Regions from separate parts of the Nostoc sp. DedQUE04 genome, predicted to be linked through region 1. Evidence: riboswitches for the same ligand, from Rfam matches in the RefSeq annotation. Region 1 holds a riboswitch; the other holds the start of a gene.
The links. A riboswitch is a leader RNA that binds a small molecule or an ion and turns the genes downstream of it on or off. The one in region 1 is predicted to bind cobalamin.
Positions count from the first base shown of each region.

Region 2: another riboswitch for cobalamin. It lies ahead of cobG (precorrin-3B synthase); the one in region 1 lies ahead of RM049_RS15070 (TonB-dependent receptor).

Region 1 covers NZ_JAVRCA010000018.1:33,692-43,551, reverse strand. Annotated here, with positions in the region: gene RM049_RS15110 (hypothetical protein) at 319-573, shown strand; gene RM049_RS15105 (methyltransferase domain-containing protein) at 596-1,597, shown strand; gene cobW (cobalamin biosynthesis protein CobW) at 1,712-2,770, shown strand; gene RM049_RS15095 (hypothetical protein) at 2,754-3,218, shown strand; gene RM049_RS15090 (class I SAM-dependent methyltransferase) at 3,237-4,097, shown strand; gene RM049_RS15085 (hypothetical protein) at 4,103-4,558, shown strand; gene RM049_RS15080 (hypothetical protein) at 4,900-5,220, shown strand; partial or broken gene RM049_RS15075 (serine hydrolase) at 5,638-7,047, shown strand; cobalamin riboswitch at 7,288-7,438, shown strand; gene RM049_RS15070 (TonB-dependent receptor) at 7,819-9,860, shown strand, end outside.
Region 2 covers NZ_JAVRCA010000047.1:14,905-24,764, reverse strand. Annotated here, with positions in the region: gene arsB (ACR3 family arsenite efflux transporter) at 1-427, opposite strand, end outside; gene RM049_RS26420 (metalloregulator ArsR/SmtB family transcription factor) at 623-949, opposite strand; gene RM049_RS26415 (precorrin-2 C(20)-methyltransferase) at 1,031-1,735, opposite strand; gene RM049_RS26410 (precorrin-8X methylmutase) at 1,738-2,364, opposite strand; gene cobG (precorrin-3B synthase) at 2,495-4,231, opposite strand; cobalamin riboswitch at 4,205-4,336, opposite strand; gene RM049_RS26400 (LLM class flavin-dependent oxidoreductase) at 4,514-5,902, opposite strand; gene ssuD (FMNH2-dependent alkanesulfonate monooxygenase) at 6,092-7,228, opposite strand; gene RM049_RS26390 (sulfonate ABC transporter substrate-binding protein) at 7,246-8,292, opposite strand; gene RM049_RS26385 (dienelactone hydrolase family protein) at 8,403-9,158, opposite strand; gene RM049_RS26380 (GNAT family acetyltransferase) at 9,309-9,722, shown strand; gene RM049_RS26375 (VOC family protein) at 9,826-9,860, shown strand, end outside.

The DNA of each region.
Region 1 (9,860 bases):
GCTTTACGTTCTCATAGCCCCACATATCAAAACGCTACAGATTACGACTTTCTATGAGAGGGTAAGCGATTAATTTCCGGTACAAGTTGTGTCTTGAGATGCAGCGCTTCGCTATCGCTGCTGCAAGCAGATCGCAATTACTACTCCAGATGATAGTATCGCTTGCAAATAGTCACAGCAACAAAAAAACTCTGTATTAACTAACAGATGGAAGTTGTTCAAAACAGGTAATAAATGGCGTGTATGACGTACATAGTCCTGTTCCATATTACCCATAGAAATTGCTAATTTACTAGCCTAATACTTCAGTTAATCATCATGCCGAAATTCTATCTTCACCGAGTTGGTCAGATTCCTACTGCTATTCATCCCTTTGTCAAACAAACGGCTCTCCCTCAAGGCAAATACAAGCCCAGTCTACTTCAAGGGAAAATTATTCAAGATGTTCAAAACTTTGCAACGTCGATGTATCGAATGATGTATATTGCAATCGCCTCTGTCGGGCGGTTACGACATCGCTCGTCTAATTCGGGACAAGCAGCAATAAGTAAACCGTTAGATCGACTCAAATAGGTGTACAAGAGCGTTCAAAAAAATGTCAACTTTATTATATTCTGTAATTGGTTTTCTTCTGCTTTTAGTAATTGGAATTGCGGCTTATTTCCTAACTGCCCGCAAGTATCAATCTTCATCCACAGTCGCCAATTCCTATGATCAATGGACGCTTGACGGTATCCTAGAGTTTTATTGGGGGGAACACATTCACCTTGGTCATTACGGTTCGCCGCCACGAAGTAAGGATTTTTTGGCTGCTAAATCTGACTTTGTACATGAAATGGTGAAATGGGGTGGAATAGAAAAATTATCTCCTGGTACTACTGTCTTAGATGTTGGCTGTGGGATTGGGGGTAGCAGCCGGATTTTAGCGCAGGATTATGGATTTGCTGTCACAGGGATTACCATCAGCCCACAGCAGGTGAAACGCGCCCAGGAGTTAACACCCCTTGGGCTAAACGCCCAGTTTGCGGTTGATGATGCAATGGCATTGTCGTTTCCAGATGCCAGTTTTGATGTGGTCTGGTCAATCGAAGCAGGCCCTCACATGCCAGATAAAACTGTTTTTGCTAGAGAATTAATGCGGGTGCTAAAGCCTGGTGGAGTGCTGGTTGTAGCTGACTGGAATCAGAGGGATGACCGCCAAAAGCCGCTAAATTTTTGGGAAAAACCGGTAATGCGGCAACTTCTCGATCAGTGGTCTCATCCAGCTTTTTCCAGTATTGAAGGCTTTTCCGAGCTTTTGGCGGGGACAGAATTAGTTGAGGGGGAGGTAATTACGGCAGACTGGACGCAAGAAACCCTTCCTTCTTGGTTCGATTCGATTTGGCAAGGGATAGCTCGACCAGAGGGATTGGTGCGTTTTGGGCTGTCTGGTTTCATCAAGTCTGTGCGGGAAGTACCGACACTTTTACTGATGCGTTTGGCGTTTGGTGCAGGGCTGTGCCGATTTGGAATGTTCCGCGCTGTGCGGGCAAACTCACGCACAGAATTGATGGACAGAAACTTTGCCAACCAAAATTCCTCAAGCTTGGTTCGGTAGCGATCGCAGCTAGTGATAAATATTTGGATTTTAAGACCTGCTGACTGGGTGATATCTGCGGTTAGAACTTCTTTCTGCACATCGCAAGATTAATCAACAAACGACACACTTTATATGCAAAAAATTCCCGTCACAGTAATTACAGGATTTCTAGGCGCAGGCAAAACGACGTTAATTCGCCATTTACTGCAAAACAATGAGGGACGACGCATTGCTGTTTTGGTGAATGAATTTGGAGAAATCGGAATTGATGGCGAACTTTTGCGTGATTGCCGAGTTTGTGACGATGAAGAAGATTCCAACAGTAATATTGTTGAACTCACCAACGGTTGTCTGTGCTGTACGGTGCAAGAAGAATTCCTCCCCGCGATGCAAGAATTACTTCAGCGACGCGCCAACCTTGACTGTATGTTAATTGAAACCTCTGGACTAGCACTCCCAAAACCATTGGTGCAAGCATTTCGCTGGCCCGAAATTCGCACAGGCGCTACAGTTGACAGCGTAATTACTGTAGTGGACTGTGAAGCGTTGGCAACTAATCAATATGTAGGCGATTTAGCAGCCCTCTTAGCACAGCGACAAGCCGACTCTAGTCTAGAACACGAAACACCCATTGAGGAACTGTTTGAAGATCAACTGGCTTGTGCTGATTTAGTGTTGCTTACTAAGAGCGATCGCGTTGACGAACAAACGCAAGTTAGGGTGCAGGATTGGCTAAAGCAGAACTTATCGCCTGGTGTAAAAGTCATTCCTTGTCAGGATGGTAAAATCAGTGGCGATTTGTTACTTGGTTTCAATGCTGCGGTAGAAGACAACTTAGAAAGTCGTCCCAGTCACCACGATACTGAAGAAGAACACGAACATGATGAAGGGATTAATGCAGTACAACTACTGCTAGACCAAGCATTTGAGCCGACTGTTCTAGTCAAACGCTTGCAAACATTGGTGCAACAGCAAGAAATTTATCGAATTAAGGGATTTGTAGCAGTTCCGAACAAAGCCATGCGTCTGGTACTACAGGGTGTCGGCAATCGATTTGACTATTTTTACGATCGGACTTGGCAACCCCACGAACCCCGTCAAACGCGATTAGTGTTGATTGGTCGGGAGCTTGAGCAGGTTCGCATTGAGTCATTAGTGTTGGGGGAGGAAGTCAATGCGACCATCCAATAGTGTTTGGCAAGGAAATTTCGGCTACTGGCAAAACAGCTTTATCCATAACAATATACTGGTAATCGGTTATACAGGATGGAAAGGATTTCAATTATTTGGGCGGGGAGTTGTTATTTGTGATGTGGATACTAAAGTTGCTCACCCGACAAATACAAGTCTTGATACAGTTCCCTTCACCCTGCAATTTCTTCCTTCCGATCTGATTAGGTTTTACTTGCGTTCGTTTCAGGATGGCGGATTTATATCACAATCAATCTGTTCATCCATGATTTCATCAATTTTACCCGCGATCGCAACATACAATCCCCACCAAGATATTCTTCTGGTGCTAAAGGCTGAACCTCAGATTGAGGTGAATTTTTTACATCAACTAAAAATTACTCCACCCGATTGCTACGAACAAGTTTGCAAGCGATGGTCAGAATTTAATCCAAGCCTAATACCCTAAAACTTACTTTATTGATGAATGCTCAAGCCAAAATCAAGCAAAATTCCCAAAGCAACTCGTTACCAAAATGCAGCGATAGATTATTACATGGGACTTACAAATTCCGACTATCTCCATTACGGGTATTGGGAACCACTACCTACTGTGGGTGAAGAATTAACTCTAACTCGCCTGCGTGCGGCGCAAGCTGCATATACAGCCAAACTTTTGAGTTTTATCCCAGAAGGTATAAAAACTGTGCTTGACGTAGGCTGCGGGATTGGTGGTAATGCGGCATATTTATGCTCACGCGGTTTCAGCGTTGAGGGATTAGCACCCGACGCACTCCAGCAAGAGAGATTTATTCACAATACCAACTCTCAAGTACCTTTCTACTTAACGAGATTTGAAGATTTTCACAAATCATACTCCTACGATTTAGTTCTGTTCAGCGAAAGCAGTCAATATATTGCTGTTGACGATTTGGCTCAGGGTGCGGCTCGTTTACTAAGTAGTGGTGGCTACTTGCTGCTTGCCGATATGATGCGTTCTGATGCCGAATACCGAGAAGGTATTTTTTCTAATTGTCATGTCGCCAGTGAGCTTCAAACAGCGTTGATACAAACTGGATTCAAGTTAATTAAGACTGAGGACATCTCCACTCAAGTTGCACCAACGATTGACTTGTGTGTTGATAACTTCCGTACTTTTGGGCTGACTACAGTTAAATATATTGCTGATATTGTGGCGATCGCACTCCCACCATTATACTCACTCGGTCGTTGGGCATTTAAGCGCTGGCTAGAAAAGTTAGTTGTCGAGGGATTAGCAGCACGTGCAATTTTTGAGAGCCATTTATGTTATTCCATCCAACTCTGGCAGTTATCACAAGGAGTTTAATTAAAATGACCCCAGAAATAAACACCCAAGATTGGCAACAAGCTTTTATCGCCACCAATATATTAGCAATTGGTTACAACGCTTGGATAGGTTATTTAGGAGGAGAACGTGGTGTCGTGATTTGCAGCACCAATTCTCCGCATTTAAGTATGGCTGGCGAAACATTTAAAGCGCATTTTATCGGGCGTAAAAATCTTGCAGCTTTCTTAAATGCTTGGTTAGCAGCACCCGATACCGTACTGTTACAAAGACACTTCATGAATGCTCATATTATCGAAGCTGTAGATAAGTATAATCCCCAAAAAGATGTTGTATTTTTATTGGAGTACGGTCATCAAGCTGGGTTTTTCTATTTAACTAAATTACCAATCACACCACCCCAATGTTACCAAACTGTATGCAAAGAATGGGCAGAATTCCAACCTCAGCACACCCTCTCAATAGGAGTAAAAACACAATGATACTCATCTAAAAAAAAAAGCTTTCTGTAAATTGCGATTTATAGAGCTTTCATAGCAAAGTTCAAGCTTCAAAAACCCCAATCTTAAAAACTTCAAAATTATTGTTCCCAATACTGGGTAATTAGATTTTATCTATTTACCCAATTTCCATGTATTTATAATTAATGAATGCTCTTGATTAAATGTAAAAAATCATTAATAATTTCTCATGATTACTGCTGGATATATTGATATTTATTGATAAAATAATTAAAATTTAATTTTGATGGTAAAAATAGACTGACATTGAAATTTTCAGGTGTTAAGGTTATGCAGTCCAATAGCATATTATGGAGAAAGTAGTGAAAAAACTACCTCTAATATTATTTGCAAGCTCAACATTTGTTAGCTCGTTGCTACTGAATTTATTCTTAGAAAAATCCGCCAAAGCAGATAATCCCAATCAGCAAAAATCACCTGAGAATGTTTCGACAAATAATGCTCATACAGCCACTTTAAATTGTCAACGTCAAAACTGTAGTGGAAATGCTCATCTGGCAACTTTCAACCGCCTTTTTATGGCAAAAGCCGATAATCTTCAGGCTGATAATCAAAAAGTGATAGAACTAAATATGACAGATGAAGAAAGTGATGCTGCGATACCTTCGGTAAGCTATCGCTAACGCCAAATTTGGCTGTGATTGTCCAAGAGCTATAAATGCACTACGTCAGACGCGAGGAATCACTATCGGAGTTGAAGGTGAGTATCTTTCACCAGCAGAGAAAATCACACCCTGTACAGATAAAAAGACACAGAATGATTCTCAATCAACTAATACTCAATAGTAAAATACTAAGTTATTGGGTGCTTCTAGAGTAATTTGTGAAAGCTTTGTCCACCCGTTTTTTTTAACGGGTGTAAATTTAATTATACCGACTTTCATAAAGCCGAATCAATATTCACTGTATCAGCTTTCATTTACTATCTAAAATCCTTGACATTTTATATTTTCTTGCTTATGATTTTCAATCAGTTCTGACCTGATTTACTTCCCTGAAAATCTCTGTAAGTAAATTCAATATTCTCCTCACTATACTGTATGAAATTACGCTGGTTATTGTTGAGCTTAATTAGTATTTTACTGCTATCTTCTCCTGCAAGAGCAACTCGATTAGAATCCTGGCACTTTGACCCCAATCAGAATCAGCTTGACCTAACCACTGACTCAGGTATTCAACCGAGAGTTTTTTTAATTGATAACCCTAAAAGGCTTGTCATTGACTTATCAGGAACTACTTTGAGCTACCCGACAACCAAACAAAACTTTGGCTCAAAGATTCAAGAAATTCGGGTAGCACAGCTTGACCCCCAGACAACCCGACTCGTAATTGAATTAGCACCTGGTTATACTGTCTCTTTGCAAAGTGTAATAGTCAGAATCTCTTCTGACTCTCATTGGGTCGTTAAATTATCATCAATTGAAAAGATAGCTGCGACGGGAGTTGTGGAGTGGGGAATAGAGGCTGACGAACAATCCTCCCAAACACCAATTTCCATTACCCCTAATCTCCAGCAAAAACGCCAAGTTCTCTTATTCCAAAATAAAGCGCCTTTACAAAATATTGCAACTATTAATAAACTGAATCCACCAGATATACTCACTAAACCAATCAATGCTTCTATGTTTGCTGGAGTAGTTCCTTTAGGTGAGGAAATACTACAACTAAAATCTCAAATTAATGCATTGATGGCTCGTTACAGTTTCCTCAAGCCAGGGATGTTTTTTGTGGATTTAGAGACGGGTAACTATTTGGATATTAGTGGCAACAAAGTATTTCCCGCCGCGAGTACGATTAAGTTTCCAATTTTGATTGCTTTATTTGAGAGAATAGATGCGGGTAATATCAAACTAAATGACACTCTGGTAATGCGGCGAGACTTGGTTGCAAGTGGCTCTGGAGACTTGCAGTATCAACATGTGGGAACCAAGTTGACTGTGCTGCAAACCATAAACAAAATGATTAGCATCAGCGATAATACCGCCACAAACATGATTATTGACCGTTTGGGTGGTAAGGTAAAATTAAATCAACGGTTTCACAGTTGGGGATTGAAAAATACTGTAATTCGTCATTTATTGGGAGATTTTAAGGGAACTAATACCACCAGTCCCGCCGACTTAGTAAAATTATCAGCATTGATTTAGTATCATAAGTTAATTTCAGATGCGAGTCGCTCCCAGGCATTAGACATTTTAAATCATTGCCATAACAAAAAGTTGCTGGCAGCCGGTTTGGGTTCGGGAGCAATAATTGCTCATAAAACAGGTGATATTGGGTTTGTTATTGGGGATGCAGGTATTATTGAGATGCCTAATGGCAAGCGTTACTTAGCAGGGATTTTTGTGAGAAGACCTTACAATGACACTAAAGGTAGGGATTTTGTTCGTCAAGTTTCTCAGTTGGTATATAAATATTTAGACCAACCAAAATTAACTCAGTTACCTTAAGGAATGTAGATTAAAGTAAATGCAAAACTCTGTTTTATAACCTCCCCAAAAATACGTTAGGAATGTAATACACCTGACGAAATTAAATCTACAATGTCCGCAAAGTCCCCTTTACTATCAGTTAGGGGATTTACTTTATGCGTGTTATCTGTAGCACAAGTCTAATTTCATATCTAGTCAGTGATATAGAGAATCAAAATTGTTATCGACTGAATTTACATATACACAATAACTATGGTAATGTGACACATAACTGTCGGTTCTGATGGTGAGCAGCCATCAGGCGCAAGGGGGAAAGTTCGGTGTAAATCCGGCGCTGTCCCGCAGCTGTAATGAGACGAATAGAACGTGTCTCAAAGTCAGAATGCCCGCCGACTCACTCTAGACACAAAACATTTATCTGCGAGGCACAGATGATACATTTGATTAATAAATTTCATGGGTATAGATACTGTTTTAAGACAGTACCCTCTGCAAGTTTTACTAATTCGCTTCGCTGTTGGTAACGATACTCAATTTTGGGTTGTTCTATAGTAATTTGGGTATCCATAAGGAATACCACAAAGTATTTTTTGCTATCCAAATAGTATCCACCATGATTTAGGTTTAGTAATGCATTGCAGCAAGCTAGTTAAAACCTAAATCCCAAAAACTCATAGCACAAATAAATACCTGTTTTTACTGAAAACGAGGAGTTTCATGTCCACTTCCCGTGTCGTTACTTATTGTGAATTTTTCTCAAAAATCTTCGTTTTTACCACAATCTATGCGATGGTATGTGGGGGATACATAGCCATCGCTAATCAAGTTCCACAAATATCTGAGTTTCCCAAGTATGAAGGTACTGCAAGAGACTTACAACCAGTTGCACAAGTAACACCTGAAAATACTCCAGCATCCACGGAAGAACCAGATATTGAATTAACAGTCATCGACAAGCTATTGAATGAACCCGTTTACTCACCCTTTCGCCGCGAGGGGACAGTGAAAGATTCCACCCGTCCAGTTTATGTGATTACGGGTGAAGAAATGGAAGCGCAGGGTGCTAGAACTGTCAGAGAAGCACTAAAATTTCTGACAGGTATCTTACCTGATGGTACAGTTGGCACAGAAGTGAATGCCTTAAGCGGTCAATTTATCCGAGGTTCTAACTCTGCACAAGTCTTAATTTTGCTTGATGGTAGACCAATTAACGATTTAGGTTCTGGTGGTTTTGACCTTTCAGAATTTACTACCAATATCGTTGAAAGAGTCGAAGTGTTACCAGGTGGTGGTTCTACTCTTTATGGTTCCGATGCAATTGGGGGAGTGATTAACATCATCACTCGTCGTCCCACAGAAAAAGTGACGACACAAGCGGGAGTCACCCTTGGCGCGTATGGGTTAAATCAGCAGACTATCAGTAATAGTGGGAAAGTCGGCAATATTGGTTGGGTTGTAGGTTACAACCGTACCGAAGCCGAAAATAACTATCCTTTTTCTATCCCAGAAGCTAATTTCAAGGGAACTAGGGAAAATAATGATGTTCTCTACAATAACTTTAATGTCAAGCTAGAGGCGGATTTAGGAAAGCGTAACACCCTAACCTTGTCAACTCTATATTTAGGTAAAGACCAAGGAGTTCCAGGAGGAGTCCCCATTCCTGAACCATTGTATGGTCAAGGTTATTTTAACTCATTGACTGATAGCGATCGCAAATACACAGACCAAGTTCTCACCGATTTAACCTGGAACTCAAAATTAGGAGGTGGGGATGATTCACTACTAACAGCAAGAGTTTACGCAGATTTCCTTAACACTCGTTATGATAGTCGCAATTCATCCCAAGCACGGTATGATAATGGGCAGACTTCTTATGGATTGCAAACACAACACAGTTGGAAATTTGCTCATAATCAAACCTTAGTTTATGGCTTTGATTATCGCAATGTATCAGCTACTAATAGTACATTCGACTTTTCTGCTAATACAAAAACAGTCACTTACGACGATAGTATTAGTCAAGGGGCGCTATTTGCTAGATATGAAATTAACTTTACCCCTGGTTTCACTGCCAACTTAGGTTTACGCCAAGATTTTAGCAGCTTGACAAATGGCTCTTTTACATCACCGAGTGTAGGAGCAAAATTTGCACTTACAGATACTACCACTCTCAGAGCTAATTATATCAAGAATTTCCGTGCGCCGAATCTTTTCAGCTTATATGCCAATGGTGGTAGTTACGTTGGTAATCCTAATCTTCGTCCAGAGAAAGGCGATAGTTATGATATTGGAATTGACCAGAAGCTAGGCAATTTTGGTTTATTGCGCTTGACCTATTTTAACAATACAATATCAGATTTAATCGCCTATAACTTTGCTGTTCCGGTAGCTACTTACGAAAATATTGGTAAGGTTCGGACTACGGGAATCGAAGCGGTTTTAAATTTGCAGCTAGCGAAGAATATCTACGCTTTTGTTAGTTATACAGCAAATGATCCCCGGATTTTGAAAAGTACAAATTCTGTTGAAGTTGATAAAGAATTACGATTCGCAGGTGCAGATAGTTTAAATGCAGGACTTTCTTATGAAACTTCTCAAGGTTTATATGCTGGAATACTGATGCATTCTTTGGGTGCATATCCCATAAACAATACTAATACAGAATTTTTGTCTGGTTATACTACTTTTGATTTCAAAATGCGGGTTTCTCTCAGTGATAACTTAATATTAACAGGCAGTCTGGATAATATCTTTAACCAGAGATACCAATTATTTCCTGGTTATCCTGATGGGGGGAGGGTTTTTCAAGTTGGGTTGAGTTCTACGTTTTG
Region 2 (9,860 bases), on a different contig from region 1:
CCGTATATTCTGTATTGCCTCGTGCCAAGTCACTCCACACAACTACCATTGCAATACACCGGGCTAATCCAATCAGAATCAATCCTGTCATGTATTCTGGGTAATTATGTAAGAAAATAGCTGCCAGAGCAAACATCAAAATTGGCCCAACGATCCAATTTTGAATTAGTGAAACACCAAGAATTTTTCCGTTGCGAAATACATCCCCTAATTCTTCATACCGCACCTTGGCTAAGGGCGGATACATCATCATAATTAACCCGATGGCGATCGCTATATTGGTTGCTCCCACCTGGAACTGATTGATAAAGGCTTCTACTCCAGGAAAGAAATAGCCTAGACCAACACCGATCGCCATTGCTAAAAAAATCCACAAGGTTAGGAAACGGTCAATAAAAGAGAGGCGTTTTGAAGTATTTTTGTTCATTACAATTAACCCCATACATGAATGCAGGAGCTTCGAGCAGGAATTTCAGATTATTCAATCCAACATCCAAAATTGAAAATCTAAAATTCGTGAGTTATATCAAGAGTATATCTCCATCATTTCAAAAAAAATTGATTTATCAATGCCCATAAAACTAAAATTAAACGAAATATTACAAAAAAAATTGATGAATATTTAAGGATCGCAGGGGGGACGAATAGGTAATATGGGGCTAAAGCGGCGGAATTCTGCTAAATACTGCTCTAAGACAGCAAACTGCGGTAGATTGAGGCTGTAGTAAATCCAGCGCCCTTCTTGACGAGCGCGAACTAAACCCGCTTCTTTCAGGGTTTTGAGGTGAAAAGACAGTTTAGATTGAGTAGTTCCCAGGTGTTCACACAGGTCACAGACGCATAGTTCTTGAGAGCGCAGCAGTTCTAATACCTTAATCCGTAGGGGGTCAGACAGGGCATGAAAGCCAGCAGCGATCGTATCAGGAGTGAAGGTGCTATTAGAAGCCATCAACTTTTATTGAAGTATTTCTTTATGGTCAAGTCTTAATCATCAGTTAAAGAATACCTTAACTAAAAAGGAAAGATCAGTCTATAGTCGATTTTTGGTGGGAATTACAATCATTGAGAAATAGGGTACCTCGGCTGGATCGACTTCATCTAGGGGGATGATACGTTGCTGTGATGTTGATGCCCGCTCAATATATCTTGCTCGTGACGCTAGCCCTAATTTATGCAGGATATCTCGTACTTTGGTAAAGTGACGACCTAGCTTCATAATTGCGGCGGCATCAGTCATCAGCAGATGTGTAGTCAGTTCTTCTGCTGGCAACGGGGCGGGTAAGACTGTGAGAATATCATTGTAGTAGGTGAAAGGTACACCCAAGGCTACCGGACAAGTCATCAGCGAGGAAACTCCGGGGACAACTTCTGTTTCGTATTGGTCGCATAACCGCGTGAACAGGTACATAAATGAACCATAGAAAAATGGATCGCCCTCGCACAGTACCACGACATCTCGACCTGCTGCTAGATGCTCGGCAATTGGTTCAATTTCCTGGTCATAAATAGATTTTGCCTTTTCTGGTTCCAAAGCGCGGGGGAGGTGAAATAGTACCTCGATTTGATTGCCAGGAAGATACTGCGCCACGATCGCTCTAGCGATACTTTCTTTATCTGTGGCTGATTGATAAGCTACTACAGGAGCCGCACGTAATAACCGCAGCGCTTTGAGGGTCAATAGTTCGGGATCGCCCGGGCCGACACCAATTCCATAAAGACGACCTTTAGGTTGCATATTCATTCTTCCTCCGTTGCCAGGGCGTTAACTGCTGCTGCCGCGATCGCACTTCCACCGCGCCGACCGTGTAAGGTTAAAAATGGTACATTTCTGCTATCTGCTGCCAGTGCGGCTTTTGATTCGGCTGCACCGACAAACCCCACTGGAAAGCCCAAGATAATTGCAGGTTTAGTAGCTCCTTCATCGAGTATTTCTAACAGTCGGAACAGGGCTGTGGGCGCATTCCCAATTGCAATTACTGAGCCTTCCAGGTGCGATCGCCATAATTCTATAGCTGCGGCCGACCTTGTAGTACCCATACGCTGGGCAAGTTCTGGCACTTCTGGCTCGTTGAGGGTACAGATAACTTGATTGTTTGCAGACAACCGCCGTCTGGTAACGCCATCGGCAACCATTCGGCAATCGCACAGTATTGGCGCTCCTGCTGCCAGTGCTGCCCTTGCGGATTGCACTGCTGTTGGTGAATATCCCAACTCAGTGACAATATCCGTCATTCCACAGGCATGAATTAGACGCACAGCAACTTTTGCTACATCTGGTGGCAGCACATCTAGGTTCGCTTCTGACCGAATGATTGCGAAGGAATTACGGTAAATTTCGTTGGCATCTCGGATATAGTCGGGCATTCAATTTGGGATTTTAGATTTTAAATTTTGGATTGATTTGTTAGTTAGTATAGATACTTCTTTTTTAATAGAAGAATACCTAATTTAATTAACCGCAGAGAACACAGAGTCAGAGAAAGGGAGGAATCAATCATCTGTATTTATCTGTGGTTCCATTTTCTAAGTGTTTATTAAATAACTGCTGTAATTGTGCTATTGGATATCGATTAGCAAATTCCCCAAAGGACTCATTAGAATTTAAGCGTTGAATTTTATATACATATAGCATCCGCTCTACTAATGCAGGTAGTTCGGCAAAAGTTACATATTGATATAGTTCGCGTCCGAATTTCTGATTACTGTCACCAACATAAACGTGATAGCCTTCCACAGTTCTATTTTCAGCCTCAATGGTGACGCCGAGGAGAGTAATATCACTTTTGCTATGCTGGGCACAAGATTTTTCGCAGCCAGTGAAGTGGATATTAACTGGGTAATCAAGAGTAACGCGAGTTTTAAGATACTCTGCCAATGCCAACGCATGACTTTTAGTGTCAGTGGCAGAAGCGGTGCAACCCTTTTTTCCCGAACAGGCAACTAATCCACCCTTGACGTTGTTTGCAGAAAAATCTAATCCTAATAAAGCAATTTCACCTTGGACATCAGCAACCCATTGCTGAGGAATATCTGTAAGGAGCAAATTTTGCCAAGGGGTTAGCCTGAGAGTTCCACTGCCGTATTTTGCTGCTAAATCTGCTAAACCCCGCATCTGTCTACTTTGCAATCGGCCCAAGGGCAAGACAACACCAATGTAAAATAAGCCTTGCTGACGTTGGGGATGGATGCCAATATGCTGATATTTTTCCCCTTTGCCTTCCTCTACAGTGTACACACACATCGAATTACCCCCCTTAATCCCCCCTTGGAAAGGGGGGAAACTAGAAATACAGTTCCCTCCCCTTTCCAAGGGGAGGGTTAGGGAGGGGTAAAACTTACGCTTAAGCTCTGATGAGTGAACTGTTTCAGACTTGTGTGTACACCGTAGCTTGCCTTGCTCGGAGAGTAGGTCTTTTCTTATTTCACTGTACAAAAAAGAAAAAGGTAAACGCTGCTCAACTTCTTGGAGATAATTTTCACAACCCAAAGTATTCAATAACTCTCTCAAACGTAGCCGCCGCTTACTCGTAGGATGACTATAAGCTAGATAGACATCCGCCAAAGCTGCTAAGACGGGCAAACATTCCTCTGGTGGTAACAAAATTCCCGTATCGCTGGGAGGTTGACTTTTCTCGCCAACACTGAGATAGAGACGAAAATAAACCCGATCGTTAAGTAAGACAGCTGCAAAGGCGATATCATTCAAGCGATCGCACACCTGAATTATCCCACCACCATCAAAGCAAACGCTAAATTTTGCCGACAGTCCCGAAAGCGCGGGATGTGCAGCAATATAATCATCCCAACCTTGGACAAAGGGGCGAGTGTCGATTAATTCTTGGGGATCGATACCAGCAGTTGGACTGGTCATAATATTGCGGATTTGGTCTACAACAGTATTGTCAGAACCCAATCCCATATTTTGTAGGTACTTCAGAACCTCAGCATTTATCCCCGTGCGGATTTCACGAACTTGTAGGTTGGCTCGATTAGTCACATCTATATAGCCGCCACCGTGCTGCTCTGCTATATCTGCGATCGCACGGCACTGCTGACTACTAATAATTCCACCTGGTATTCTAACGCGAGATAATATACCATCTGCGGCAGGAGTAGCATAAAACAAGCCAGGACAAGTGGCAAATCTAGAAACCAAACTTAGAACTCCTTCCCCGTGCAACGCAGGGAGTAGACGGTGAGTGTGTCTTGAGGACATCCTGAGAGTTGGCATTCTGACTTGGGTCATCCCATCACAGCTGCGGCACAGTCCCGGAATTTCACCGGAGTTTCCCAACTCTCAGCTTTAGTAATTTAGACTTTGTTGAGGTTATAGATATCAACCAGACATCATCCAGATAATTATCTTACATTACTATGGTGATAAATTTTAACTGAGCTGATCCACTACCGATCGAAAGATATAGTTCTTGAAGCTAATCTATAAATTGAATTTAGTTATGGCTCAGGCAGGAATGCTTGAGCCTTTTTGTTGCAAAACTTGCTTTAGAAAAAGTTAGGCGATCGCCGCTTCACGAGTAGCAACTTTGCTAAACTGATTTACCGGACGAGGTAAACCAAGATTTTCGCGCAGGGTTCCTGCTTCATACTCTGTACGGAACAGACCGCGACGTTGCAATTCAGGAATTACCAAGTCTACAAACTCATCCAATCCTCCGGGCAACCAGGGCGGCATAATATTAAAGCCATCTGCCCCACCATTGACAAACCAATCTTCTAGCTGATCGGCAATTTGTTCTGGTGTGCCTAGAATCTGACGATGCCCACGCGCTCCAGCTATCGATAAATACAGTTGTCGAATCGTTAAATTCTCTCTCTTGGCTAGGTCAGTCAGAAGTTGCTGACGGCTTTTACCCCCGTTAGTCTCTGGTAACTCCGGCAACGGCCCGTCCAATGGATAGCCAGATAGGTCAAATCCACCGATCATTGAGCCAAGCAAATTTAAGCCGACTACCGGATCGATCAACTCCTGAATTCGATCGAATTTGTCCTTAGCTTCTTGCTCAGTTTTGCCGATAACTGGGAATACACCTGGCATAATCTTAAGATGGTCAGGTGAGCGCCCGTATTGAGCCAGTCTCCCCTTCACATCTGTATAAAATGCCTGAGCTTCTGCCAAGGTCTGTTGGGCAGTGAAAATTACCTCCGCCGTTTGTGCAGCTAGCTCCTTACCATCCTCGGAAGATCCAGCTTGAATGATCACCGGATAACCTTGGATGGGACGCGCCACATTCAGCGGGCCGCGTACTGAAAAATGCTCGCCTTTGTGGTTGGGAACGTGCAGTTTATTTGGATCGAAGTAAATACCCGATTCCTTATCATGTAAGAAGGCGTCGTCCTCCCAACTATCCCAGAGTTTCGTGACTACATCCACAAACTCTTTGGCACGTTGATAACGTAGGGTATGCTCCATGTGCTTTTCCCGATTGAAGTTCAACGCTTCAGCTTCGGTAGCAGAAGTTACGAGATTCCAACCGGCACGGCCACCGCTAAGATAATCTAATGATGCAAATTTGCGGGCGAGATGATAAGGCTCGTTGTAGGTGGTTGATACTGTGGCCGTCAAACCGATGTTTTCCGTCACTACAGATAAAGCCGACAACAGGGTAAGAGGTTCAAAGTGGACGAGTTTGCCATTCCGGCTCAAAAGGTCGGCGCTTTGATTGCGTTGGCGTAGCCCGCCGTAGGCATCGCGCACAGCCACACCATCTGCAAAGAAGATCATGTCAAATTTGCCGCGTTCTGCTGTCTGTGCCAGCTTTTTATAATGCTGAAAGTTCAAACCAGCATTAGCTTGCGCTTCGGGGTGTCGCCATGACGCTACGTGATGACCAGTGCTGGGCAAGAATGCACCTAATCTAAGTTGAGGTTTTTTCGTACTCATGCTTTTTTTTGTAAAATCGTTGTGTTTTTAAACGCAAAGGCACGCAAAGTTAAACCAGTGCGTTGCGCGGTTTCCCAGCGTTGTAGCAACTGGCGTAGCGCAGAGGAACGCAGAGTTTTGCCGAATTTATGCAATGTTGTACTAGGGTGTTATGAGTTAAATCACGTTAGTTTTTGGATTTTGAATTGCTTACACTGGCTGGGGTTTGAGTAAATCTGTTTTGGTAACAAATTCACTGAATGTACTTGCAACCTGCTGCGGTAATGCGATCGCTGGAGTTTGTAACGGCAACCTGGGAAATAATAATTCTGCAACTCGATAAGCTTCTTCGAGATGGGGATACCCTGAGAAAACAAAGGTATCAATTCCTAAATCGGCATATTCTAGCATTCGCGCTGCAACTGTGTCTGGATCTCCAACTAAGGCAGTCCCAGCACCTCCACGCACTAAGCCAACACCTGCCCATAAGTTGGGGCTAATTTCTAGGTTTTTGCGATTACCTTTATGCAGTTGGGCCATGCGGCGTTGTCCTTCTGATTCAGACTGAGCAAACCGCTGATGTGCAGCTGCTATGGTTTCATCATCGACATACTGAATCAGTTCGTTGGCTGCATCCCAAGCTTTTTGCGTAGTTTCCCTGACTATGACGTGCATCCGAATTCCAAAGCGGACTGTTCTACCTTGTTCTGCTGCTAATTGGCGTACTTTTGCAATCTTTTCGGCAACTCGATCTGGTGGTTCACCCCAAGTTAAATATACATCAATGTGTTTGGCAGCAACTTGGAGCGCCGCATCTGAAGAACCGCCAAAATATAGGGTGGGATAAGGCTTTTGTACGGGAGGAAATTGGAGTTTAGCGCCTTGAACTTGCAAATGGCGACCACTATAGGTTACTTCTTCACCTTGCATGAGCGATCGCCAAATTGTCAAAAACTCATCTGTGAGTTCATAACGCTGGTCATGATCTAAGAAAATCCCATCTTTTGCAAGTTCTTTGGTGTCGCCACCAGTGACAACATTCAGAATAATTCGACCATTAGAAATCTGGTCAAAAGTCGCAGCCATTCTAACTGCCAAAGAAGGCGACATAATTGCCGGACGAAATGCTACAAGAAACCGCAAGCGTTCCGTAACTGAAATTAATGAAGTAGCGACAATCCAAGTATCTTGTTTTTGTCCGGTACCAATCAACATCCCGCCATAGCCCAATTTATCAACAGCTTGGGCGATTTGCTGCATATAGGGATAAGTGGCTGGTCGCCTGCCGATTGTAGTACCTAAATAACGCTCGTCTCCCTGGGTCGGCAAATACCAAAAAACTTCCATTTTCTTATCTCCTGGCGCTATTTCTGGCTAATGGTTTCCGGTGTTATAGCTGCATATTGTTCGCTAGTCAGCATCGCTTCCTTAATATTGATGGGTTTAGGAATCACTTTTTCTTTGGCAAATAAATCTGCAATTTTCTGTTGTTTTTCCATAATTTCAGGCGTAATGGGTCTTATACCGTAAGTTCGCCTTCCAACCATTGTTGTTAAAATATCTTCATCAATTTTGAGATGAGGAATAGTCAGTTTTACAACTTCCGATCGATTTTTCTCAGCCCATTGCCCTGTGTTATCTATCTCCTCAAGAACTAATCGCACTAATTTCGGGTTTTCTGTGGCAAATTTTCGCGCTGCCATGTAATATCCGCCCTGAGTAGAAATGCCACTAGCATCTCTCAAAACACGAGCATTTGCTTTTTTTTGGGCCACGGCTAAATAAGGGTCCCAAGTTACCCAGGCATCAATTTTTCCTTGAATAAAAGCATCACGGGCTTCTGAAGGAGGGAGGCTAAGAGCTTGAATATCAGTATATTTTAAACCAGCCTCTTCCAAAGCTTTTATTAATAAGTAATGGGAAGCAGAACCCTTTTGAAAAACTACTTTTTTACCTTTGAGATCGGCTAAAGTCCGAATCGGTGAATTCTTTTGAACGATAATTCCGCTTCCTTTCCCGGTACTGGGTTTATTACTAGCAATATAAACTAAAGATGTGCCAGCCGCTTGGGCAAATATCGGGGGAGTCTCGCCTACAGAGCCAATATCAACCCTGCCCACATTCATCGCTTCCATCAGTTGTGGCCCGGCGGCAAATTGCGCCCATTCCACGGAAATACCTAAAGGCTTTAGACGTTTTTCGATCAATCCTTTAAGTCTGAAAATATCCCCAGAACTTTGATACCCCATTCGGACAACTTTGGTTTTCAAGCCAATGGTTTGATTTGCTGAATTTGGGGTTTGGACTGAGCAACTGATTAAGGTTGTTGAGATTGCTAATAATCCAGGTAAAAGGAATAGTGAAAAACCTTGGAAAATCTTAACTTGTGGTTGTTTGAAGGCGGAAATCATGGACGTGATACTTTGTTTTTTAATTTGCTTTTGACTTATTTTGCCTATGTTCAGTTGTAGAGGCACACAGATGTGCGCCTCTAGTGTTGTATTGCTCCTAACCTAAAAATTTAGACTTTTTGAAGCTGAAGGTTCTTTTGGAATAGTTCTTGAACATTTTTCCAAGCATCAGCAGCAGCTTCGGCATTGTAGCTGGCCCGATGATTGCAAAAGAAGCCATGCCCTGCACCGGGATAACGGAAGATAGCATGAGTAATCTGATTTTTCTTCAGTTCTGCCTCGATCTGTTCTGTATGTTCTAAGGGAATTCCCTGATCGTCAAGACCAAAGAAGGCGTAAATGGGGCCTTTAATCTCTGGAGTGCGGGTGATGGTTGCTTCTCCACCGCCGGGAGTTGAGTTGGGAATACCGCCACCATAGAAGGAAGCTGTAACTTTAATATCTGGTAAAGTGGCAGCTAGATAAACGACGTGACCACCAAAGCAGAAACCAATAGAGCCGATCGCATCTCCTTGTACATTTGGTAAGGTTCTTAGATAAGCGATCGCAGCTTTAATATCACTCAATATTTCCTCTGCTGTTGTCTGCTCCTTATAACCCCTCCCTTGCTGGACATCTTCAGGAGTATATCCACCCTCAAAACCGGGAGCGGTGCGTTGAAATAAAGTCGGTGCGATCGCTACATACCCCTCTTTGGCAAATTTTTCAGCAACTTCCCGAATGTGAATATTAACCCCAAAAATTTCCTGAATCACGATTACGGCTGGGAAGGTTCCCTTTTGTGCTGGTTCAGCTAAGTAAGCATCAATTTGCAAATCTCCGTTAGGGACTTTAACTTGAGCAGTGCGAATTTCTGTGTTTGTCATCTTAGGGATTCGCCTGTAATTGCTTTCAGGACGCGATGTTTTATGGTAATTTTTGTATAATACTACTTAAAATATATCGATTTGTCGTAGTTTAAGAGTAGTATTTCACAAACAATGTGCAAAGGCAAGTGCTTTGATTTAGAGATGTAGATGAATATAAGACCATACCAAGAATCTGATGCTGAATTAGTCAGTGCTTTGTGGGATGAGGTGTTTCCTAATAATCCGTCGCACAGCAGCCCAAAATTGGTAATCAGTCAGAAGCTTGCTGTACAACCTGAGTTGTTTTTCGTTACTGAGATTAACTCTGTGATTGTAGGGACTATCATGGCAGGATATGACGGGCATCGCGGTTGGCTATACACAGTTGCGGTCAGTCCTCAGTATCAACGACAGGGTATTGGTAGCAAGCTAGTGCAGCACGCAGAGAGAGTATTGATAGCGATGGGATGCCTCAAAATCAATCTCCAAGTTCGTGTCTCCAACGCAGAAGTAGTTGAGTTTTATAGAAAACTTGGCTATCTCATTGAAGAACGCATCAGTATGGGAAAGCTTGTTATATAGATGTTTGGTGAGTTTGAACAGAAAAACTTTAAAAATACGCCAGTATTACAGCAAAAGGTGATTGTAGCGCTACCAACTTTAACCCAAATTAGGAGAAAAATTTATGAAGCTTAATGCAGTTCATCATATTCAAGTAAC